DNA from 3 places in the Streptomyces sp. NBC_00005 genome. Region 1 is predicted to be linked to each of the others. Evidence: riboswitches for the same ligand, from Rfam matches in the RefSeq annotation. Region 1 holds a riboswitch; each other region holds the start of a gene.
What was found. Region 1 has a riboswitch for cyclic di-AMP ahead of OG303_RS26460 (M23 family metallopeptidase). Riboswitches for the same ligand answer to the same signal wherever they lie in the genome.

Region 1 (7,748 bases):
GGTTGAAGATATGGGTGGGAGGGCGTGGGGAAGGCCACGGCACGCCGGTCTCCGATGCGGCTTTGTCCGAACTAGGTTGAGTGGATGTCCACGTCGCCAGTGATTCTCTTGCTGTCCGGGAGCCTGCGGGCCGGCTCCACCAACGAGGCCGTGCTGCGCACCGCGCAGGCCGTGGCGCCGTCGGTGCCGGTGGAGGCCGTTCTCTACGACGGTCTGGCGGGGCTTCCGCACTTCAACCCCGATGACGACACCGAGCCGTTGCCGGCTTCCGTGGCCGGGCTGCGGGCGGCGATCGAGGAGGCGGACGGGATCCTCGTCTGCACTCCGGAGTACGCGGGGACCCTGCCGGGTTCGTTCAAGAACCTGCTCGACTGGACGGTCGGCGGCACCGAGATCTGCGACAAGCCGGTCGCCTGGGTCAACGCGGCCGCACCGGGGCGGGGCCAGGGCGCGGAGGCCACGCTGCGGACAGTGCTCGGCTACACCGGCGCCGACGTCGTGGAGCCGGCCTGCGTGCGGATCACGGTGGGGCGAGAGGTCATCGGCGCGGACGGGGTCGTGACCGAGCCGGGGGCGCGTCGGCAACTCGGTGAGGTGCTGCGGCTGTTGGCGGCTCGGGGCGGTGCGAGAGAGGGGGCGTGACTCCCCGTCGGACGGTCGGGTGGGATCGCCTGGACTTCCTCCGACCTGCACCTGACCTGCACCTGACCGGCCCCGATGGTGTAGCCCGCTACACCGTGCCGCGGGGCCCGGTTCGCTTAGCGTGGCCGTATGTGGAAAACCGTGCGGCAGGCGTGGCGGGCCACGGCCCATCTCGTGCTGGCCGCGGCGATGGCGTTCTGCCTGTGGATTTTCATCACGGTGCTGCTCATCACCGCCGTCGCCACGCTGGTGGTGGTCGGAGCCTGGATGCTGCCCGAGACGGTGCTGATCATCCGGCGGATCGCGGGCGCCAAGCGGAGCATGACCGCCGCATGGACCGGGCAGCGGATCCCGGAGGCGTACCAGCCGCTCGACGGGACGCTCCGCGAGCGGATCCGCACGGCCCTGCGCGACCCCGGCACCCTCACCGACCTGCGCTGGATGGTCGCCGACTACTTCTACGGCGCCCTGGTCGTCCTCGCGCTGCCGCTGTGGCCGCTCGGCCTGGTCGTCGACGGCGTGTGGTGCGGGCTGCTGGGCCGTACGCCCCTCGTCCTTCCGCTGATCGTGCGGCTCGCGGACCTGGAGGCCGACTGGTCGACCGCCCTGCTCAAGCCGTCCCCGAAGGCCCGACTGGCCGCGCGCGTCGAGGAGTTGGCGGCGACCCGCGCCGACGCGATCGCCGCGCACGGCGCCGAACTGCGCCGTATCGAACGCGATCTGCACGACGGTGCGCAGGCCAACCTGGTCGCGCTGTCCATGCGGATCGGACTGGCCAAGCGCGCGTACGACCGCGATCCGGACACCGCCCGGAAACTGCTGGACGAGGCGCAGGCGCAGGCCGAGCAGGCGCTGACCGACCTGCGCAACGTGGTCCGCGGCATCCACCCGCCGATCCTGACCGACCGCGGTCTGGTCGGAGCGGTACGGGCACTGGCCGCGAGGTGGGGGTCCCCCCGCTCGAGCGAAGCCGGGAGTGGGGGAGGGCTGCAGACGACGGTGGAGGTGGACCGGCTGGAGGCCGACGGTCTGCGGGCGCCGGCCGCGGTGGAGGCGGCCGCGTACTTCGTGGTGGCGGAGGCGCTGACCAACGCGGCCAAGTACAGCGGCTCGACGCGGGCCTCGGTCCGGCTCGAGCGGCTCAGGCGCGGGCTGCGGGTGCGGGTGGCCGACGAGGGGCTCGGGGGCGCCGACGAGACGGGCGGCTCGGGGCTGCTCGGCATGCGGCGGAGGGTCGCCGCGCTGGACGGGACGATGGAGGTGTCCAGCCCGGCCGGAGGGCCGACGGTGATCGACGTGACGCTGCCCTGCGTGTGGTGAGCGGCGGACCGCGAGGTGGCGGCGCCCGATACAGACAGACGGGAAGACCGGACGCCGCCGACCCGAACTTAGGATGCCCTCAGATCAATTGTCAACAATTTTGTTGTCTTTATGGGCGGTCATGACCAGCCGTTCATCGCCGTGTCGTCAGCCGGCGTTGCGGTCCGTCAGTTCGCCCAGCGGCAGCGTGTGCTGGGTCTGGAGGACCTTCGCGCGCAGGTAGCGGACGTTGTGGGCGGTGGTGAAGACGCCCGTGGGGACCCGGTCGTGGACGGTGATGCCCAGGTCACGGAGCTGACCGGCCTTGTCGGGGTTGTTGGACAGCAGGTCGAGGGTGTCGATGCCCAGGGCCCCGAGCATCTGCGCGGCCGCCGTGTAGTCGCGGTCGTCCTCGGGCAGACCCAGGGCCGCGTTCGCCTCGTACGTGTCGAGGCCCTGGTCCTGCAGGGCGTAGGCGTCCAGCTTGTTGTAGAGGCCGATGCCGCGGCCCTCCTGGCGGAGGTAGAGCAGCACGCCGCCGCGCGTCGCGATCCGCTCGACCGCCTCCCTCAGCTGCGGGCCGCAGTCGCAGCGGGCCGAGCCGAAGACATCGCCGGTCAGGCACTCGGAGTGCAGCCGGACCAGCGGGACGGGGCCCGGCTCGCCCAGGACGACGGCCACGTGTTCCTGCCCGTCGGTCAGGCCGTGGAAGGTGACCAGTTCGGCGTCGACGCTGTAGCCGTCCTGGAAGCGCAGCGGTACCCGGACGCGGGCGCGCGGCGTGGCGGCGGGGAAGTCGGGCATGCGGGTTCTCCCGGGTCCAGTGGCATCTGCTTCAGATTTGAAGCAGCTCTACGGTCTCGGACCCTATCCCATGTTTTAAATTTGAAGCAACCTCTTTACGGCCCGCGTCACGAACAGGGCGGTGACGACCGGCGCCGCCACGGCACGTCGTCCGGGGTGGGGCGGCTGCCCCCCTCGTCGAGCGCCCGCGCGATCCCCGAGCAGATCTCCTCCAGCTGACCCACCTGCTCCTCGCTGAGGTGGTCGAAGAGCGAGGCGCGTACGGTCTCGACATGGCCGGGCGCCGTGCGCTCCAGTACCGCCATGCCCTCCTCGGTGAGCGCGGCGATGCTGCCCCGCTTGTCCCATCGGCAGTTCTCCCGCCGTACGAGACCGTCCTTCTCCAGCCGCGCCACCGCGTACGTCAGCCGGCTCCGCGTGATCTTCGTCTTCTCGGCCAGATCGGTCATCCGCAGCCGCCGCTCGGGCATCTCGGAGAGGTTGGCCAGGATGGAGTAGTACAGGTGGGGCATGCCGGCGTCCTGCTGGAGCTGCCGGTCGATCGCGTCCTCCAGGAGGTGCGTCGCGGCGATGTACGCGCGCCAGGCGCGCTGCTCCTCGGAGGTGAGCCAGCGAGTCGTCATACCCCCAGTGTAGGTTTGTTTCAAACTTGAACCAAGCCCCGCCCCGACCGGCAACCAGGCCCGCTTCGCAGAGAGGGCGCGTCGATGCCCCACCCGTACGTCCTGCTGTCCGCCGCCGTCTCCCTCGACGGCTACCTCGACGACACCGGCCCCGAGCGCCTCCTGCTCTCCAGCCGGGCCGACTTCGACCGCGTGGACGAGGTGCGGGCGTCCGTCGACGCGATCCTCATCGGTGCCGGCACGATCCGCGCCGACAACCCCCGGCTGCTGGTGAACTCGCCCGAGCGCCGGGCCGCCCGGGTCGCGGCGGGGAAGCCGGAGTACCCCCTCAAGGTCACCGTCAGCGGCTCCGGCGACCTGGACCCGGACGCGAAGTTCTGGCACACGGGCGGCGAGAAGCTCGTCCTCACGACCGACAAGGGCGCCGAACGGGCCCGCGCGCTCGGCCTCGCCGCCGACGTCGTCCCGCTCGGCCCCGACCTCGACTGGCGGCGGCTACTGGAGCACCTGCACGACGTGCGCGGCGTGCGGCGCCTGATGGTCGAGGGCGGTGGCACGATCCACACCCAGCTCCTCCAGCAGGGCCTCGCCGACGAACTCCAGCTCGTCCTGGCCCCCCTCTTCGTGGGTGAGGCGGACGCGCCCCGCCTCTTCGGCCCCGGCGGCTACCAGGGCGGCCGTCTGCGCCTGACGGAGACCCGGCGGATCGAGGACGTCGTCCTCATGCGCTACGAGCCCACCGCCCCCGGCACCGGCCCGCTCGCCTCCGCTGCCGACCACCACTGGCTGGCCCTCGCCTGCGAGCTGGCCACCCTGTGCCCGCCCTCCCGCACGGCCTTCAGCGTGGGCGCGGTGATTGTCGCCGCCGACGGCACCGAGCTCGCCCGCGGCCACTCGCGCGAGGGCGACGACCCGGTCGTGCACGCCGAGGAGGCGGCCCTCGCCAAGCTCGACCCGGCCGACCCGAGGCTGGCGGCGGCGACGGTGTACAGCAGCCTGGAGCCCTGTGCCCACCGCGCGTCCCGGCCCAAGCCGTGCGCCCGGCTCATCCTCGACGCGGGGGTACGCCGGGTGGTCACGGCCTGGCGGGAGCCGGACACGTTCGTGACGGGGGCGGACGGGAGCGGGCTGCTCGCGGCGCAGGGGGTCGAGGTGTTCGTACTGCCGGAGTTCGAGGAGCGGGCGAAGGCGCCGAACCGTCACCTGCCGGCCTGACTTCGACGCGGGCGAGGCGCCGGTGAGATGCAGCTGAACGGGGGCGGACGGGGGCGGATCCACACCGTGGTGCTGGTGGTCCCGCGGATGGCGTATGCTTGAGACACAACGACGCGGGGTGGAGCAGCTCGGTAGCTCGCTGGGCTCATAACCCAGAGGTCGCAGGTTCAAATCCTGTCCCCGCTACTCAAGGCTCAGGGCCGGAATCCAGTCACTGGATTCCGGCCCTGAGTGTTTTGCGGTTCTTCGGTCATCCGGTCGGCCCACACCGCTCGCCGACCGCCCCCTCTCCGGGAAATCTGTGGGGTGTGGAGCAGGAGGGGCCGATCTCGTACGCGCGCACCTTCGTCCGCATGCTCCCGGCCCTGCTGCTCGCCGGCGGCGCGTGCTACGACTACCTCACCCCGTCGGAGTTCACCGCGGCCCCCTTCTTCACCGCCGCGCCGCTGGTCGCCGCCCCGCTCTACTCGCGGCGCGGGACGATCCTCATGGGCATCGCGACGATCCTCGTCGTCATCGCGATCCACATCAGGCTCGGCGTCGTCTTCGACGTCGACGCGGTCACCGAGCTGGCGACCGTCGTGACGGTCTCCGTCCTGGCCGTCCTCATCAACCTCCTCGTCCGTCGCGGCCGCGAGGAGCTCGCCTCGCAGCGCGAGATCGCCGAGGCCGCCCAGCGTGCCGTCCTGCCCGAACCGGCCGAGCGGATCGGGGGGTTCGCGATCGCGGCCCGCTACGAGGCGGCGCAGGCGGGCGCGTTCATCGGCGGCGACCTGTACGCGGTGCAGGACACCCCGCACGGGGTACGGCTGGTCGTGGGCGACGTGCGCGGGAAGGGGATGGGGGCCGTGGCCGCGGTCGCCGTCGTGATCGGGGCCTTCCGCGAGGCCGCCGAGCAGGAGGCCACCCTTGAGGCGGTCGCCCAGCGGCTGGAGCGGGCGCTCGCGCGCGAGGGCACCCGGCGCGCGGGGCTCGAGGCGGTCGAGGGGTTCGCCACCGCCATACTCGCCGAACTCCCGCACGGGGACGGGACGGTGCGGATCGTGAACCGGGGTCATCCCTCGCCGCTGCTGCTGTACCCGGACGGCACCGTGCGCACCCTGCAGGCCCGGGAGCCCGCACTGCCGCTCGGCCTGGGCGAGTTGGGGTCCTGGCCGGACCGCGCCGAGGAGAGCGAGTTCCGCAGCGGGGCCACGCTGCTGCTGTACACCGACGGGCTGTCCGAGGCGCGGGACGCGCACGGGAGGTTCTTCGACCCCGCGGACCGGCTCGCCGGCCGGGTGTTCCACGACCCCGCCGTGCTGCTCGCCACCCTCGCGCAGGAGGTGCGCCGGCACACCGGGAACGCCACGACGGACGACATGGCGCTGCTCGCCGTCCGCCGGCCCCGGTCGTCCGCTGCGGTTTCCGACCCGATGTGACCGGGCGTGATCGGGCGATGCCCCTCCGCATAACAACTGACATACCGTCAGCACCTGTGGGGATCCCGGGACATGGTCAACTCGCCCGTTTTTCGCCGCTCATGGCCCGTAAGTCCTGGCCAGAAAGGTTAATGATCAAGTGGAACACCTTGGAATCGGCACCCCGCGTCTATTAACGTTCGATAACGCAGCGCGGTCGTCCCAGCCGTCACAAGAGTCGGCTCCGTGCGCACGCGCCGAATCCCGCAAGGGAACCGGGGAACCACCACCCTGGGGTGAATCGCGCTGATACCGCCGTGGACACACGGCAGGTATACGCGCGTAGGAGACCTTCCTGCTCCGAACCCGTCAGCTAACCCGGTAGGCGAGAAGGAAGGAAAGGAGTACGCCTACGTGGCGTCCAACCCGCCTGCCCCAGAAGCCCCGTTCGTCCCGGGCCGGCGCAGCACAGAGACCTTCGCTTACGGCAGCTACGGCACCGACGAGGGTCCGTGGGAGGAGTGGAATCCCACCGAGGACTCCCTCCGGCCCGCGCGTGGCAAGCATCGCGTGGCCAAGCAGCGTGGCGGGGGACTCGCCCGCAGCTCCACGGTTCTGGGCGTCGGTGTCATAGCCGCCGTCGGCGCGGGCGGCATGGCCAGCGCCAACACCGGCAAGCCGCCGGTGTCGATCTCCATGCCCGATCTGCCCTCCGTGGGTTCGGTGTTCGGCGACTCCCCGGACGCCCCCAAGGGCTCCGCGACCGCGCTCAGCACGGTCGGCGTGACCACCGAGGACACCACGCAGGGCGCCAGGGACGCCGGTGAGGCGCTGCGCGACCGCATCATGGCGCAGGCCGAGAGCCAGCAGGTCCAGGTCGACGGCAAGAGCCAGGCGGCCACCGAGGCGGCCCTCGCCAAGCAGGTCGACGACGCGGCCGCCAAGGCGGAGAAGGCTGCCGCGGCCAAGGCCGAGGCGGCCAAGGAGAAGGCGGAGGCGGAGGCCAAGAAGGCGGCCGAGGCCGCGCGCCTGGCCGAGCTGGCCAAGCAGTTCAAGCTGCCGGTCGTGTCGTACACGATCACCGGCACCTTCGGACAGGCCGGCTCCATGTGGTCCTCCGGCTACCACACGGGCCTCGACTTCGCCGCCCCCACGGGCACGCTCATCAAGGCCATCCACAGCGGCACCGTCAAGGAGGCCGGCTGGGCGGGATCGTACGGCTACCGCACGATCATCACCCTCGACGACGGCACGGAGCTGTGGTTCTGCCACCAGTCGTCGATCAGCGTGAGCGTGGGCCAGAAGGTCAGCACGGGCGATGTGATCGGGCGGGTCGGCGCCACCGGCAACGTGACCGGGCCGCACCTGCACCTCGAGGTCCACCCGGGCGGCCAGGCCACCGGCATCGACCCGATGACGTGGCTGCGCAGCAAGGGTCTCAACCCCTAGGGCCCTTCTGATGGATCTCCGCGGCGTCGCGACGCCCGGCACGCACGCTCACCGCACGGCGCGAAGGGCCAGGTGGCTCCGCCACATGACCCTCCACGCCGCACGCCGATCGCACGCACCGAACGCCGCTCCTTCTTCCACGGAGATCCATCAGAAGGGCCCTAGCGTCCGGCTTCGTCCAGCGTTTACGTGATCTTTGCGGCGGCTGTGGAATGGGACACTCCACAGCCGCCGTTGACGTGAAGCATGACTTCTCCCTCTCTTCGCAAGCTCGGCTCCTCCGGCCTCGAGGTCTTCCCGCTCTCCCTGGGCGGCA
Region 2 (7,748 bases), 3.4 Mb from region 1:
ACGTCACGTACGTCCTGTACATTTCTTACAGACGCAGAAGGAGGGGTACCGATGACCCGACCGTCCGCCCGCTACGTCCTGCCCGAGTTCACCGAACGCACGAGCTTCGGCAGCAGGACGATGGATCCGTACTCGAAGCTGCTGGAGGAGCGGATCGTCTTCCTCGGGACGCAGATCGACGACACCTCGGCGAACGACGTGATGGCGCAGTTCATGCACCTCGAGTACCAGGACCCCGACCGGGACATCTCGCTCTACATCAACTCCCCCGGCGGCTCGTTCACCGCCATGTCGGCGCTCTACGACACCTTGCAGTTCGTCAGCTGCGACGTGGAGACGATCTGCCTGGGCCAGGCCGGTTCGTCCGCCGCGGTGCTGCTGGGGGCGGGCACGCCGGGCAAGCGGTTCGCGCTGCCGGGCGCGCGCGTGGTGATCCATCAGCCGGCGCTGGCCGAGCCGGTGCAGGGGCAGGCGAGCGATCTGGCCATCCAGGCCGAGGAGTTGGGCCGGATGCGGACCCGGCTCGAGGAGATGCTCGTACGGCACACGGGGCGCAGCCCGGAGCAAGTGAGCGCGGACATCGAGCGGGACAAGATCCTGGACGCCCAAGGAGCGGTCGACTACGGGCTGGTGGACCGGATCATCCCCAGCCGCAGGGCCACCCTCGCCCCGCCCACCGGGCGGTGAGCGGCCGGTGCTCCCACCCGAACTTCCGCCGCTGCCCGCACTGACGCGCGCCGAGGGCGAGTTGATCGACCGTTATCTCGACGTGGTCGACCTGCTCGGCCGCATCAACCCGGCGCACCACGGGGACACGTACCGCGGGCTGCGCGCCGCGCAGGCGCTGGTGAGCAAGGCGGCCGAGCTGCGCGACGCCCTGGCGCTGATGCACCAGCGGGGCGAGACCGAGGTGCACGCCCCGACGCTGGGGCGGGCCCTGCGGGTCCTGGACGGGGAGCGGCGCACGGCCCGGGTCACCGTGCCGCCGCAGTCCGACAGTTGACGTACCGGCGACGGGTCCGGACGCCTCCCCCGGCGGCGAAGCGTCCGGACCGGCGTTCAAACGGACCAAATGATGTACCGCCTTTTGGAGTAGACGCGGCTCCTTTTTCGCGACCGTCAGGGTTGCGCAACGCGCGTGGTCCGAGGGCGGAATGAGGTGTTCCGCCGCAGGTCCGAGCCTCCTCGGGGGCCTCAACGCCCGTTCGAACACGGGGGTGTCCACCCGAACGGGTGAGTGGTGAGTAACAACACAAACCCCCGGTTCCGTTGGGAAATTCGGACATCCGTGAGCCAAGATCCCTGTCTGACGACAAGACCCCGCCACAACGGCGGGGCGATCCGGGCGGACGCCGAGTCCTGCCGCCGCCCGGATGACCGGTCGACAGGAGTGGATCGGCAGGAGTGGAGGACCCAAGCACGACGGGTCGCCGGAACGGTCACGCCATGGCCGGGTCGAGCAGCCCTTGGGGTGAAGCCGCAGCAGCGGCCGGGCAACTTCGCCAGCCCGAATCCGACAGGTCATCCTTCACAGGCGGCTGACGAAGGGTTGCGCATGACTGCGCTCAATCGTGTCCCGTCGCTGATGGCCCGGGCCGGTACGGCCTCGGCTCTGACCATCGCCGCCGTGGGCGGCTCCATCGTGGTCCCGGGCGTCGCTTCCGACGCCGCGGCCGCCACGTCAGCGACGAAGGCACTTCAGATCGCGGCCTCCAAAAAAGGCTCCCCGTACAAGTGGGGCGCCACAGGACCGCGCCGGTTCGACTGCTCCGGGCTCACGCTGTACTCGTTCAAGAAGGCGGGCAAGAAACTGCCCCGCACGGCGGCCCAGCAGTACAACAAGACCCACCACATCTCGTCGAAGAGCCGCAAGGCCGGAGACCTCGTGTTCTTCCACTCGGGCTCCAGCGTCTACCACGTGGGCATCTACGCCGGGAAGGGGAAGATCTGGCACGCCCCGAAGACCGGGGACGTCGTGAAGCTCCAGAAGATCTGGACCAAGAGCGTCTGGTACGGCCGGGTCAGCTGACTCTCCCGTGAGGGCGGCGGCGACCTGACAGGCCGTCGCCCTCGCGGGTCCCGACCCGGGCCAGGCACCCGGACGGGGTGCTGCCCCTCTGCGCCCCTCCGTCGGCCCCTTCTACGGCTCCTGCTGCCCCGCTGCCGTCACGGGCTCCGCCTGCACGGTCCACGGCAGTTCGATGGAGACCGTCTTGCCGCCCTCCCGGGTGGGCCGCACCCGGAGTCTGCCGCCGCACTCGGCTGCCAGCCAGCGGATGATCACCATGCCTCGGCCGTTGTCCTGCTGGACGGCGGCCGGCAGCCGTTTCGGGAAGCGGGGGTGACTGTCGGTCACACCGATGCGCAGCTGTTCGTCACGGCGCAGCTCGATGTCCACCGTGAAGGTGGGTGACTGCCCGAAGGTGTGCTGTACGGCATTGGTGGCGAGTTCTGAGACGATGAGCCGGATGGTGTCGGCCGTTTCCGTGTCCGCGGGCAGCCCCCATTCGGCCAGAGTTGTGACCACGTAACCGCGGGCCGCGGCGACCGAGGCGGGTTCGCTCGGCAGAGTGACGGATGCTTCCAGATGGTCTGCCATGGCGCGGTCGTCCCTTTCCCACGGGACCGGAGTCCGACACGGAGCGGATGGTTCGAGTACGGTCCCGGACTGGTGCTTCGTCGCCAGAGTGCCATTAGCGCACCGGTCACGGGTGGCGATCCACCAAGATATGCATATATCTGTCGCTCAAAGCGGTGAACTCTGCGACGGGAGACCGTATTTGGGTGGCCCGGAAGGAGTAAGGAGAAGCGCATGCAGCACGGTCCCGTGGTGCGCCGCCGGAAGCTGGGCGCCGAACTGCGTGCGTTGCGCACGAGTGTGGGGCTCACCAGTGGTGAGGCGGCCCGGCTCGTGGGCTGGCACCAGTCGAAGGTGAGCCGGATCGAGACGGGCGCCAGCGGGGTGAAACCGGCCGATGTGCGGTTACTCCTGGACGCCTACGCCGTCTCCGACGCCCAACTCCGGGAGCTGGTACTGGTGTTGGCGGGTTCCGACGAGGGAGGCGGACGGCATCACTGGTGGCACGCCTATCGCGGCGTACTGCCGCCGACCTACCGGGACTTCATCAGTCTGGAGTCCCAGGCGAGCGCGATGAGCACGCTGGAGACGTCCGTCGTACCCGGTCTCCTGCAGACACCCGACTACGCACGTGCGGTGACCCGGGCAGCGGCCGGCGGGCTGGACGACGAGCGGCTCGACGCCCTGGTCGAAGTGCGGCTGGCCAGGCAGGACGTACTGCGTTCGGATCCGCCGCTGGAGCTGAGCGCGGTGCTGGACGAGGCGGTGCTGCGCCGGGAGATCGGCGGCCCCGACGTCATGGCGCACCAGCTCCAACGGCTCCTCGACACGGCGCACTTGCCTCAAGTGCGGCTTCAGGTACTGCCGTTCGCTGCCGGTGCGCATGTCGGCGTCACCGGGCCTTTCGTAATCTTCTCGTTTTCGAGCACTTCTGATCTGGACGTGGTTGTTCTCGACCACTTGACGAGTAGCCTCTACCTCGAACGGAAAGAAGACCTCCAGGCCTATACGGAGGCCTTCAACGCCCTTCAGTTCCACGCCCTTTCGCCCGAGGACTCGTTGGATTACATCGCCGGGATAGGTGACGGCGCGTAAGGAGGCACCATGTCTGCACTGCCTCGGAACGTATCTTCAAGTACCGATCTGCACGGCGTGCGGTGGCTGCGCAGCAGTTACAGCACGGGTGCGAACAACTGCGTCGAGACGGCACTGCCGCGCTCCGGTCCATGGGCCGGGCTGCTCGCCGTGCGCGACTCCAAGGACACGGCCGGCCCCGCCCTGCTCGTCTCCCCGGAGAGCTGGACGCACTTCACCGCCGCGTTCAAGGCCTGATCAGTTCCGCATCGTGCGGTACACGGCCGTGTCACGCCGACTCATGGTCGCGTCTCGCCGATCACATCCACAGCGCGTTCGATCTGTGTCTCGGAGAGATCCGCGCGGGCGGTCAGCCTCAGCCGTGAGATGCCGTCGGGCACGGAGGGAGGACGGAAACAGCCCACGGCGAGGCCTGCCGTACGGCAGTCGGCCGCCCACTGCACGGCCTGTTCCGGGGACGGCGCGCGCACGGAGACCACCGCGGCGTCCGGACGTACCGCCTCGTGACCCGCGGCGGTCAGGCGTGCGTGCAGCTCGGCGGCCACCGCACGCGCGCGTGCCGCACGCTCCGGCTCGCGGCGCAGCAGTCGTAGGGCCGCCAGGGCCGCCCCTGCCGCGGCGGGGGCAAGGCCCGTGTCGAAGATGAACGTACGGGCCGCGTTGACGAGGTGGTCGATGACCCGCGCGGGGCCGAGGACGGCTCCGCCCTGGCTGCCGAGCGACTTGGACAGCGTGACCGTCACGACGAGATCGTCGGCGCCCGCGAGTCCCGCGGCGTGCGCGGCGCCGCGGCCGCCGTCACCGAGGACGCCGAGGCCGTGGGCGTCGTCGACGAGCAGTCCCGCGCCGCGCTCGCGGCAGGCGGCGGCCAGTTCGGCCAGCGGGGCGGCGTCGCCGTCGACCGAGAAGACCGTGTCGGACACGACGACCGCCGTGCCCTCGTGGGTCCGCAGCGCCTTGCGCACGCCCTCCGGGTCGGTGTGTCCGACGACCTGTGTGGTGCCGCGGGCCAGCCTGCAGCCGTCGATCAGCGAGGCGTGGTTGCCCGCGTCCGAGACGATCAGCGAGCCGTGCGGGGCGAGCGTGGTGACCGCGGCGAGATTGGCCGCGTAACCCGACGAGAAGACGAGTGCCGCCTCGAAGCCGCAGAAGTCGGCCAGCTCGCGCTCCAGCTCGGTGTGGAGTTCCGTCGTGCCGGTGACGAGCCGGGATCCGGTCGAGCCGCCGCCCCAGGTCCGCGCGGCCACCGCCGCGCCCTCGGCGACGGCGGGATGGTGGGCCAGACCCAGGTAGTCGTTGCTCGCGAGGTCCAGGAGCGGGGAGTGTGCCGGGCGCGGCCGCAGGGTCCGTACGAGTCCGGCGCGGCGGCGCAGCTCCGCCTGCTCGTCGATCCAGCCGAACGCCATGGCTCCTCCGGGGCTTTTGTAGGCAGTGGACAGACACTAGCCGGACGGGCCACACCCCATGATGTGGCAATACCCACACGACGAAGTGCCTCTGTTGTTCAATCTCTCCTTGGCCGGGAGCGCTTCCGTAAGACAGGATCGGGCCTCATGGACCTGCTGAACACGCTGGTGGACAAGGGGCTTCGGCGCGAGCTGCCGACCCGCGAGGAAGCTCTGGCCGTCCTCGCCACTTCCGACGACGACGTGCTCGATGTGGTGGCCGCGGCCGGGAAGGTGCGCCGGCACTGGTTCGGCCGACGGGTGAAGCTCAACTACCTCGTCAACCTGAAGTCCGGGCTGTGTCCCGAGGACTGTTCGTACTGCTCCCAGCGGCTCGGCTCCACCACCGGCATCCTGAAGTACACCTGGCTCAAGCCCGACGAGGCCTCGCAGGCCGCGGCGGCCGGGTTGGCGGGAGGCGCCAAGCGGGTGTGCCTGGTGGCGTCCGGGCGCGGGCCGACGGACCGTGACGTGGACCGGGTCGCGGGCACCATCAAGGCGATCAAGGACCAGAACGAGGGCGTCGAGGTGTGCGCCTGTCTCGGTCTGCTCTCGGACGGCCAGGCGGAGCGGCTGCGCGAGGCGGGCGCGGACGCCTACAACCACAACCTGAACACGTCCGAGGGGACGTACGGGGACATCACGACCACGCACACGTACGCCGATCGGGTGGACACCGTGCAGAAGGCGCACGCGGCCGGGCTGTCCGCCTGCTCCGGCCTGATCGCGGGCATGGGCGAGAGCGACGAGGACCTGGTCGACGTCGTCTACTCGCTGCGCGAGCTGGACCCGGACTCGGTGCCGGTGAACTTCCTGATCCCGGTCGAGGGCACCCCGCTGGCCAAGGAGTGGAACCTCACCCCGCAGCGGTGCCTGCGGATCCTGGCGATGGTGCGGTTCGTCTGCCCGGACGTCGAGGTGCGGATCGCGGGCGGCCGCGAGGTCCATCTGCGCACGATGCAGCCCCTTGCGCTGCACCTCGCCAACTCGATCTTCCTTGGCGACTACCTGACCACCGAGGGCCAGGCCGGCAAGGCCGACCTGGAGATGATCGCGGACGCCGGGTTCGAGGTGGAGGGCACCGGCCAGGTGACGCTGCCGGAGCACCGGGCGACGGCCGGGGGCGGCTGCGGCTCGCACGAGAGCGCGGGTTGCGGATCCCACGAGAGTGCCGGGTGCGGGTCCCACGAGGGTGGCGGATGCGGGTCGCACGAGGGGGGCGGTGTCTGTGGTTCCGCCGCCGCGCCCGCGGCCAACGACGCCCGTACCGACCTGGTCGCCGTACGCCGTCGCGGTGCCGGAACGGACCTCGCGCCCAATGCCTGACCTGCCCGTCTCCGAGCTGCTGGAGCTCGACCGGCGGCACGTCTGGCATCCGTACGGGCCCATGCCCGGCCGGGTCGAACCGCTCGTCGTCGAGTCGGCGAGCGGAGTGCGGCTGCGGATGGCGGACGGCTCGGGCGAGCTGGTCGACGGCATGTCGTCCTGGTGGTCGGCCATCCACGGCTACAACCACCCGGTGCTCAACGAGGCCGCCCGCGAGCAGCTCGGCCGGATGAGTCACGTGATGTTCGGCGGGCTCACGCACGAGCCCGCCGTGCGCCTGGCGAAGCACCTTGTCGACATGTCGCCCGACGGCCTGGAGCATGTCTTCCTCGCCGACTCCGGTTCGGTGTCGGTCGAGGTCGCGGTCAAGATGTGCCTGCAGTACTGGCGTTCGCTGGGCCGGAGTGCGAAGCAGCGGCTGCTGACCTGGCGCGGCGGCTACCACGGCGACACCTGGCAGCCCATGTCGGTCTGCGACCCCGAGGGCGGGATGCACGACCTGTGGACCGGGGTCCTGCCCCGCCAGGTGTTCGTGGACCCGCCTCCGGTCGAGTACGAGGAGTCGTACGCGGAGCAGCTGCGCTCGGCGATCGAGCGGCACGCCGGTGAACTGGCCGCGGTGATCGTCGAGCCGGTGGTGCAGGGCGCGGGCGGGATGCGGTTCCACTCGCCCGCCTATCTGCGGGTGCTGCGCGAGGCGTGCGACGCGCATGACGTGCTGCTGGTGTTCGACGAGATCGCGACCGGGTTCGGGCGTACGGGCGCGCTGTTCGCGGCGGAGCACGCGGCTGTGACGCCGGACGTGATGTGCGTGGGCAAGGCGCTGACCGGCGGCTACCTGACGATGGCGGCGACGCTGTGCACCTCGAAGGTGGCCGACGGGATTTCGCAGGGCGAGGTACCGGTCCTGGCGCACGGCCCGACCTTCATGGGCAACCCCCTTGCAGCGTCCGTCGCCTGCGCCTCGATCGAGCTGCTGCTCGGCCAGGACTGGCTCGGGGAGGTCAAGCGGATCGAGGCGGGGCTGCGGGACGGGCTGGCGCCCGCACGGGAGATCCCGGGCGTGCGGGACGTACGCGTCCTCGGCGCCATCGGAGTCGTACAACTCGACCATGCCGTGGACATGAAGGCCGCCACGGAGGCCGCCGTACGCGAGGGCGTGTGGCTGCGGCCGTTCCGCGACCTGATCTACACGATGCCGCCCTACGTCACCGGGGACGCGGACCTGGCACGGATCGCCCGCGCGGTGTGCGCGGCGGCGCGGGAGGGATGAGCATGCCGATCCTGGTGATCACGGGCACGGG
Region 3 (7,748 bases), 2.5 Mb from region 1:
ACTGGTCTAGACAACCCTGAGACTCTGAAGGGCAGCATCACATGGCTGAGCGCCGCGTCAACGTCGGCTGGGCCGAGGGCCTTCACGCCCGCCCCGCTTCCATCTTCGTCCGGGCCACCACGGCCGCAGGTATCCCGGTGACGATCGCCAAGGTCGACGGCAACCCCGTCAACGCGGCCTCCATGCTGGCCGTCCTCGGTCTGGGCGCCCAGGGCGGCGAGGAGATCGTCCTCGCCTCCGACGCCGAGGGCGCGGACGTCGCCCTCGACCGGCTGGCGAAGCTGGTTTCCGAGGGTCTCGAGGAACTTCCCGAGACTGTCTGATTCAAAGCACCACAGAAGGGCTCGTCCGAATTACCGGACGAGCCCTTCGCATTTCCCGCGCCAGGGCAGCACAAATTCTGATTCCGGGCAGCAGAAATAGTCCCCAGCGAATTCTTCTCCCTTTGTATACGGCGCGCACGTTAATGCCGCAGACCCGTCACGTTTACGGCATGTTGCGAGTTCCTCACACGGTCGGTGCGATCACCGCCGGAGGCGAACCGCAGCCGGTGCACCGCGCTGGAGCGCTCGGTGTGCAGCGTCGTGACGGCACGCGCGCGCTCGCTGTCGCCGCGGGCCACTGCGTCGACGATCGCGCCGTGCTCCGCCCAGGACTCCACGGGGTTGGCGGGCGCCTCCACGGCGTACATCCAGGCGATCTTGTGGCGCAGCTGGGTCAGCATCGAGGTCAAGGCGGGGCTGCCGGAGGCCTGGGCGAGCGTCTCGTGGAACCAACCCCCCAGGGAGCGCAGATCCTCGCTGTTGCCCCTCCTGGCCCGCTCCTGGCCCAGTCTGACCAGGCCGCGCAGCACCTTGAGGTGGGCCTCGGTGCGCCGCTGGGCGGCCCGGGAGGCGCCGAGCGGCTCCAGGAGCATGCGCATCTCCAGCAGGTCGGAGGCCTCCTGCTCGGTCGGCTCCGCGACGCACGCGCCCGCGTGCCGCCGGGTCACCACGAAGCCCTCCGCCTCCAGGGTGCGCAGCGCCTCGCGGACGGGCACGCGCGAGACGCCGTAGCGGCGCGCGAGGAGTTCCTCGGTGAGCCGGCTGCCGCGCTCGTAGACACCGGCGACGATGTCGTCCCGGATCGCCGTGCACACCGAGTGCGCCGGAATACGCATGACCGACCTCCGACTTAATCCCCGTGAAACGTCGATGATTGACGTGTGTTCCGTGACTCTATTGCACGGAGCCGGAATTTCCGATGGCGGGCCGGAATCCATGGATATTTTTTGGACAGCGGGGCACCAGAAAAGCCGAAAACCCCGGCTCGGGAGCCGGGGTCTCAGGGGATCTTGCGGTTCGTCGTCAGACGTTCACGCCGTGCGAGCGCAGGTAGGCGACGGGGTCGATGTCCGAGCCGTACTCGGGCGTCGTACGGGCCTCGAAGTGCAGGTGCGGTCCGGTGACGTTGCCGGTCGCGCCGGAGAGGGCTATCTGCTGGCCCGGGGTGACCGTCTGGCCCACCGAGACACCGATGGACGACAGGTGGCCGTACTGGGTGTACGTGCCGTCGTGCATCTTGATCACGACCTGGTTGCCGTAGGAACCGCCCCAGCCCGTCTCGACGACGGTGCCGGAGCCGACCGCGTGGACGGTCGTGCCGGTCGCGGCGTGGAAGTCGATGCCGGTGTGGCTGCCGGAGGACCAGAGGGAGCCACCGGTCTTGTAGCCGGTCGAGACATACGAGTTGGAGATCGGCGCGACGAAGGTGTTGAGGCGCTTGCGCTCGGCCTCGCGGGCGGCCCGCTCCTTGGCCTCGCGCTCCGCCTTGGCCTTCGCGGCGGCCTTCTTGCGCTCCGCCTCCTCGGCCGCCTTCTTGCGGGCGGCCTCCTCGGCGGCCTGCTTCTGGGCATCGGCCTGGGCGTCGATCTTGTCGGCGATCGCGTCGCCGATGGTGATGACGGGGGTGAGGCCGGTCTGCTCGACGGAGCTCTCGGCGGCGAGCGCCGGGGCGGCGAGGGTGCCGATGACACCGGTGGTGGCGAGGGCCGCGACGCCGGCGGCGCGCGTGCTGGTGCGGTGCATCCGGCTGGGACGACGGTGCTTCCCGGTGGCGCGGGTGAACGCCATGTAGTGGCTGGTCCTTTCCTTCCTTCTCGCCTACCGGGTTAGCTGACGGGTTCGGAGCAGGAAGGTCTCCTACGGACCCCCTCGCTGCGCGCGCGGGCGTCCGATTCACCCCAGGGACTACGTGGGTCCCCGGCTCCCCTGGCTCGCGCCGTACGGGGACTCGGCGATGGCTGTCCGGTTGCCGCGGATGCGGCTCGGTGCCTGACGGACAGCCCGGACGACGCTAAGCGGGGCGACTTTCAATCCCCAAACGGATCACGCGTTTTGTAGCGCATGCCACAGGTCAGACAGGCAACCTCTCCCCCAATTCGGACATTAGGGGGCCCTGGTGACTCATCAGTCACCAGGGCCCCTGCGCGCGTGTGCGCCGACCGATCCTCTACTCGGCCGTCACGACGGTGACTTCGCCGATCCCGAGGGCCTCGACGGGCTCCTTGATCGCGGCCGCGTCACCGACGAGGACCGTCACCAGGCGGTCCACCGGGAAGGCGCTCACGGCCGCCGCGGTGGCCTCCACGGTGCCGGTCGCGGCGAGCTGCTGGTACAGCGTCGCCTGGAAGTCGTCCGGCAGGTGCTGCTCGACCTGGTCGGCCAGCGTGCTCGCCACGGCCGCCGCGGTCTCGTACTTGAGCGGCGCGACCCCGACGAGGTTCTGCACGGCGACGTCGCGCTCGGCGTCGGTCAGGCCCCCTTCGGCGAGCGTGCGCAGCACGGTCCACAGGTCCTGCAGGGCCGGTCCCGTGTTGGGGGTGTCGACGGAGCCGCTGATCGCGAGCATCGCGGCACCGGAGCCGTCCGGGGCGGACCTGAGTACCTGGCCGAACGCGCGCACACCGTAGGTGTAGCCCTTTTCCTCACGCAGGACGCGGTCCAGACGGGAGGTGAGCGTGCCGCCCAGGCAGTACGTGCCGAGCACCTGCGCGGGCCACACGCGGTCGTGCCGGTCGGGGCCGACGCGGCCGATGAGCAACTGCGTCTGGACGGCGCCGGGACGGTCCACGACGATCACGCGCCCGGTGTCGTCTGCCGTCACCGGAGGCACAGGACGGGGCTCGGCCTTGGAGCCCGTCCACGCGCCCAGGGTGTCCCCGAGCAGCTCGTCCAGGTCGATGCCGGTGAGGTCGCCGACGACGACCGCGGTGGCCGTGGCGGGCCTGACGTGCCGGTCGTAGTACGCGCGTACGGCCGCGGCGTCGATCTTCTCGACCGTCTCCTCGGTGCCCTGACGCGGGCGCGACATACGCGAGTTCGCCGGGAACAGCTCCTTGGAGAGCTCCTTGGCGGCGCGGCGGGACGGGTTGGCCAGCTCGTGCGGGATCTCGTCCAGGCGGTTGCGGACGAGCCGCTCGACCTCGCTGTCGGCGAACGCCGGCGCCCTGAGCGCGTCGGCGAGCAGGCCGAGCGCCTTGGCGAGGCGGGAGGCCGGGACTTCGAGGCTGAGGCGGACGCCCGGGTGGTCGGCGTGCGCGTCGAGGGTGGCGCCGGCCCGCTCCAGCTCGGCCGCGAACTCCTCGGCGGAGTGCTTGTCGGTGCCCTCCGAGAAGGCGCGCGCCATGATCGTGGCGACGCCTTCGACGGCGGCCGGCTCGGCCTCCAGGGGCGCGTCCAGGAGCACCTCGACGGCGACGACCTGCTGGCCGGGGCGGTGGCAGCGCAGGACGGTCAGGCCGTTGCCGAGCGCACCGCGCTCCGGGGCCGGGAAGGCCCAGGGCCTGGCCTCGCCCGCCTGGGGCTGCGGGTGGAACTGCATCGTGGCGAGCTCGGTCACTTGGCCGCCTCCTCGTTCTCGTCGCGGGCTTCGATCGTGGCCTCCGCCTCGGGGTCTTCCGGGGGATCCGCGTCCTCCGCGGGCTCTCCCGAGACGGGCTCGTAGACGAGCACCGCGCGGTTGTCGGGGCGCAGGCGGGCCTTGGCGACCTCCTTGACCTCCTCGGGGGTCACCTCCAGGACGCGCTGGACGGCCGTCAGGGCGAGCTGCGGGTCGCCGAACAGGACGGCGTACCGGCACAGTTCGTCGGCGCGGCCCGCGACGGTGCCGAGCCGGTCCAGCCACTCGCGCTCCAACTGGGCCTGGGCGCGCTCCATTTCCTCGGCGGTGGGACCCTTCTCGGCGAACCGGGCGAGCTCCTCGTCGATGGCGGTCTCGATGACCGGCACCTCGACGTCACCGGAGGTCTTCACGTCCAGCCAGCCCAGGGAGGGCGCTCCGGCCAGCCGCAGCAGGCCGAACCCGGCCGCGACGGCCGTACGGTCGCGCCGTACGAGCCGGTTGTAGAGACGGGAGGACTCGCCGCCGCCGAGGACGGTGAGCGCCAGGTCGGCGGCGTCCGCCTCGCGCGTGCCGTCGTGCGGCAGCCGGTAGGCGGCCATCAGGGCGCGCGCCGGGACCTCCTCCTCGACGACCTCGCGCAGCTGCCCGCCGATGACCTCGGGCAGCGAGCCGTCGCGGGGGGCGGGCTTGCCGTCGTGCGAGGCGATGGACCCGAAGTACCTCTCGACCCAGGCGAGCGTCTGCTCCGGGTCGATGTCACCCACGACCGACAGAACCGCGTTGTTGGGCGCGTAGTACGTGCGGAAGAACGCGCGCGCGTCCTCCAGCGTCGCCGCGTCCAGGTCGGCCATCGAACCGATCGGGGTGTGGTGGTAGGGGTGGCCCTCCGGGTAGGCGAGGGCGGTCAGCTTCTCGAACGCCGTGCCGTACGGCACGTTGTCGTAGCGCTGCCGGCGCTCGTTCTTGACGACGTCCCGCTGGTTCTCCATGGACTCGTCGTCGAGAGCGGCGAGCAGGGAGCCCATACGGTCGGCCTCCAGCCAGAGGGCGAGCTCCAGTTGGTGGGTGGGCATGGTCTCGAAGTAGTTGGTGCGCTCGAAGCTGGTGGTGCCGTTGAGCGAGCCGCCCGCGCCCTGCACCAGCTCGAAGTGCCCGTTGCCCTTGACCTGACCCGAGCCCTGGAACATGAGGTGCTCGAAAAGGTGAGCCAGGCCCGTGCGTCCCTTGACTTCGTGGCGCGATCCGACGTCGTACCAGAGGCACACCGCCGCGACGGGGGTCAGGTGGTCCTCGGAGAGCACCACGCGCAGGCCGTTGGCCAGGCGGTGCTCGGTCGCTGTCAGGCCCCCGGTGCCTGCCTGGTCTGTGGCCGTGTGACCCATGGGCATGTACGTCCCTTCGATCGCGGGTGCGGTGGTTCGAACCGCGGTTTTCCTGCCGGTCCTGCCACTGTATGCAAGCGTGCGGACCGTCGGCGAAGTTCCCGGACGACGTACGCCCACAGCGGATCGCGTAACCTGCGGGCAGCCGCGGCAGGGTGACCCCCCGCGAGCCGAGCCGGACCGCCGACACCGGGTCCTGGCCCGCGTTGTCAGTGCCGCGGTCCACAATGGTCCGCGTCAGATACCGTTCACGCTTCAGCAAGGAGCCGGCAGCGATGGCCCGCCGCAGCACGAAGACCCCGCCGCCCGATGACTCGTACGAGGAGAAGATCCTCGACATCGACGTCGTCGACGAGATGCAGGGCTCCTTCCTCGAGTACGCGTACTCGGTCATCTACTCCCGAGCCCTGCCCGACGCCCGTGACGGCCTCAAGCCGGTGCACCGCCGCATCGTCTACCAGATGAACGAGATGGGGCTGCGCCCCGACCGCGGCTATGTGAAGTGCGCGCGCGTGGTCGGCGAGGTCATGGGCAAGCTGCACCCGCACGGCGACGCGTCGATCTACGACGCCCTGGTGCGCATGGCCCAGCCCTTCTCCATGCGCGTGCCGCTCGTCGACGGCCACGGCAACTTCGGCTCGCTGGGCAACGACGACCCGCCGGCCGCCATGCGGTACACCGAGTGCCGCCAGGCCCAGGCCACCAGCCTGATGACGGAGTCGATCGACGAGGACACGGTCGACTTCACGCCCAACTACGACGGCCAGGAGCAGGAGCCGGTCGCCCTGCCCGCCGCCTTCCCGAACCTGCTGGTGAACGGCTCGTCGGGCATCGCGGTCGGCATGGCGACGAACATGCCGCCGCACAACCTCGCCGAGGTCATCTCCGCCGCCCGGCACCTGATCCGCTACCCGGGCGCGGACCTCGACACCCTGATGAAGCACGTCCCTGGCCCCGACCTGCCCACCGGCGGCCGCATCGTCGGCCTGGCCGGCATCCGGGACGCGTACGAGACGGGCCGCGGCACCTTCAAGATCCGCGCCACGGTCGAGGTCGAGACCGTCACCGCACGCCGCAAGGGCCTGGTCATCACCGAACTGCCCTTCGCGGTCGGCCCCGAGAAGGTCATCGCCAAGATCAAGGACCTGGTCGGCTCCAAGAAGATCCAGGGCATCGCCGACGTCAAGGACCTCACCGACCGCGCCCACGGCCTGCGCCTGGTCATCGAGATCAAGAACGGCTTCGTGCCGGAGGCCGTCCTGGAGCAGCTCTACAAGCTGACGCCGATGGAGGAGTCCTTCGGCATCAACAACGTCGCGCTGGTGGACGGCCAGCCGCTCACGCTCGGCCTCAAGGAGCTCCTGGAGGTCTACCTCGACCACCGCTTCGAGGTCGTGCGGCGCCGCAGCGAGTTCCGCCGCACCAAGCGGCGCGACCGCCTGCACCTGGTGGAGGGCCTGCTCACCGCGCTCGTCGACATCGACGAGGTCATCCGCCTGATCCGCTCCAGCGAGAACAGCGCGCAGGCGAAGGAGCGCCTGATCGAGCGCTTCTCCCTGTCGGAGATCCAGACCCAGTACATCCTGGACACGCCACTGCGCCGTCTGACCAAGTTCGACCGGATCGAGCTCGAGTCGGAGAAGGACAGGCTCAAGGCGGAGATCGCCGAGCTGACCCGGATCCTCGAGTCGGACGCGGAGCTGCGCAAGCTGGTCTCCTCCGAACTGGCCGCCGTGGCAAAGCAGTTCGGCACCGAGCGGCGTACGGTCCTGCTGGAGGCCTCGGGCGCCCCCTCGGCCGCCGTGCCGCTGCAGGTCGCGGACGACCCGTGCCGTGTGCTGCTGTCCTCCACGGGCCTGCTGGCCCGCACGTCGAACGGCGAGCCCTTCCCGGAGGACGCCGACGCCCGGCGCTCCAAGCACGACGTGATCGTCTCGGCGGTCCCGGCGACGGCACGCGGCGAGATCGGCGCGGTGACGTCCTCGGGGCGTCTGCTGCGGATCAACGTCGTCGACCTCCCGCAGCTGCCGGACACGTTGGCGGCGCCGAACCTGTCCGGCGGGGCTCTCCTGTCGGAGTTCATCTCCCTGGAGGACAACGAGACGGTGGTCTGTCTGACCACGCTCGACGAGTCCTCCCCCGGCCTCGCCCTCGGCACCGAACAGGGCGTCGTCAAGCGTGTGGTCCCCGACTACCCGTCCAACAAGGAGGAGTTGGAGGTCATCACGCTCAAGGACGGTGACCGGATCGCCGGCGCGATCGAACTTCGTACCGGCGACGAGGACCTCATCTTCATCACCGACGACGCACAACTGCTGCGCTACCAGGCCTCGCAGGTCCGTCCCCAGGGCCGTCCGGCGGGCGGCATGGCGGGCATCAAGCTCACCGACGGCGCGAAGGTCATCTCCTTCACGGCCGTGGACCCGGCGGTGGACGCGGTCGTGTTCACGGTCGCGGGCTCGCGCGGCACGCTCGACGACTCGG

Region 2: another riboswitch for cyclic di-AMP. It lies ahead of OG303_RS41965 (C40 family peptidase); the one in region 1 lies ahead of OG303_RS26460 (M23 family metallopeptidase).
Region 3: another riboswitch for cyclic di-AMP. It lies ahead of OG303_RS14845 (M23 family metallopeptidase); the one in region 1 lies ahead of OG303_RS26460 (M23 family metallopeptidase).

The regions. Positions count from the first base shown of each region.
Region 1 covers NZ_CP108316.1:5,744,747-5,752,494, forward strand. The annotation lists gene OG303_RS26425 (NADPH-dependent FMN reductase) at 85-642, shown strand; gene OG303_RS26430 (histidine kinase) at 772-1,962, shown strand; gene ribA (GTP cyclohydrolase II) at 2,110-2,745, opposite strand; gene OG303_RS26440 (MarR family winged helix-turn-helix transcriptional regulator) at 2,853-3,368, opposite strand; gene OG303_RS26445 (dihydrofolate reductase family protein) at 3,453-4,583, shown strand; tRNA gene OG303_RS26450 (tRNA-Met) at 4,696-4,769, shown strand; gene OG303_RS26455 (PP2C family protein-serine/threonine phosphatase) at 4,892-6,004, shown strand; cyclic di-AMP (ydaO/yuaA leader) riboswitch at 6,229-6,386, shown strand; gene OG303_RS26460 (M23 family metallopeptidase) at 6,398-7,432, shown strand; gene OG303_RS26465 (aldo/keto reductase) at 7,679-7,748, shown strand, end outside.
Region 2 covers NZ_CP108316.1:9,183,728-9,191,475, reverse strand. The annotation lists gene OG303_RS41975 (ATP-dependent Clp protease proteolytic subunit) at 52-687, shown strand; gene OG303_RS41970 (hypothetical protein) at 695-1,003, shown strand; cyclic di-AMP (ydaO/yuaA leader) riboswitch at 1,341-1,552, shown strand; gene OG303_RS41965 (C40 family peptidase) at 1,556-2,029, shown strand; gene OG303_RS41960 (ATP-binding protein) at 2,141-2,599, opposite strand; gene OG303_RS41955 (helix-turn-helix domain-containing protein) at 2,813-3,673, shown strand; gene OG303_RS41950 (DUF397 domain-containing protein) at 3,683-3,910, shown strand; gene OG303_RS41945 (8-amino-7-oxononanoate synthase) at 3,952-5,079, opposite strand; gene bioB (biotin synthase BioB) at 5,227-6,444, shown strand; gene OG303_RS41935 (adenosylmethionine--8-amino-7-oxononanoate transaminase) at 6,437-7,717, shown strand; gene bioD (dethiobiotin synthase) at 7,720-7,748, shown strand, end outside.
Region 3 covers NZ_CP108316.1:3,224,147-3,231,894, forward strand. The annotation lists gene OG303_RS14835 (HPr family phosphocarrier protein) at 42-323, shown strand; gene OG303_RS14840 (GntR family transcriptional regulator) at 464-1,159, opposite strand; gene OG303_RS14845 (M23 family metallopeptidase) at 1,347-2,111, opposite strand; cyclic di-AMP (ydaO/yuaA leader) riboswitch at 2,125-2,287, opposite strand; gene OG303_RS14850 (M16 family metallopeptidase) at 2,491-3,879, opposite strand; gene OG303_RS14855 (M16 family metallopeptidase) at 3,876-5,270, opposite strand; gene OG303_RS14860 (DNA topoisomerase (ATP-hydrolyzing) subunit A) at 5,540-7,748, shown strand, end outside.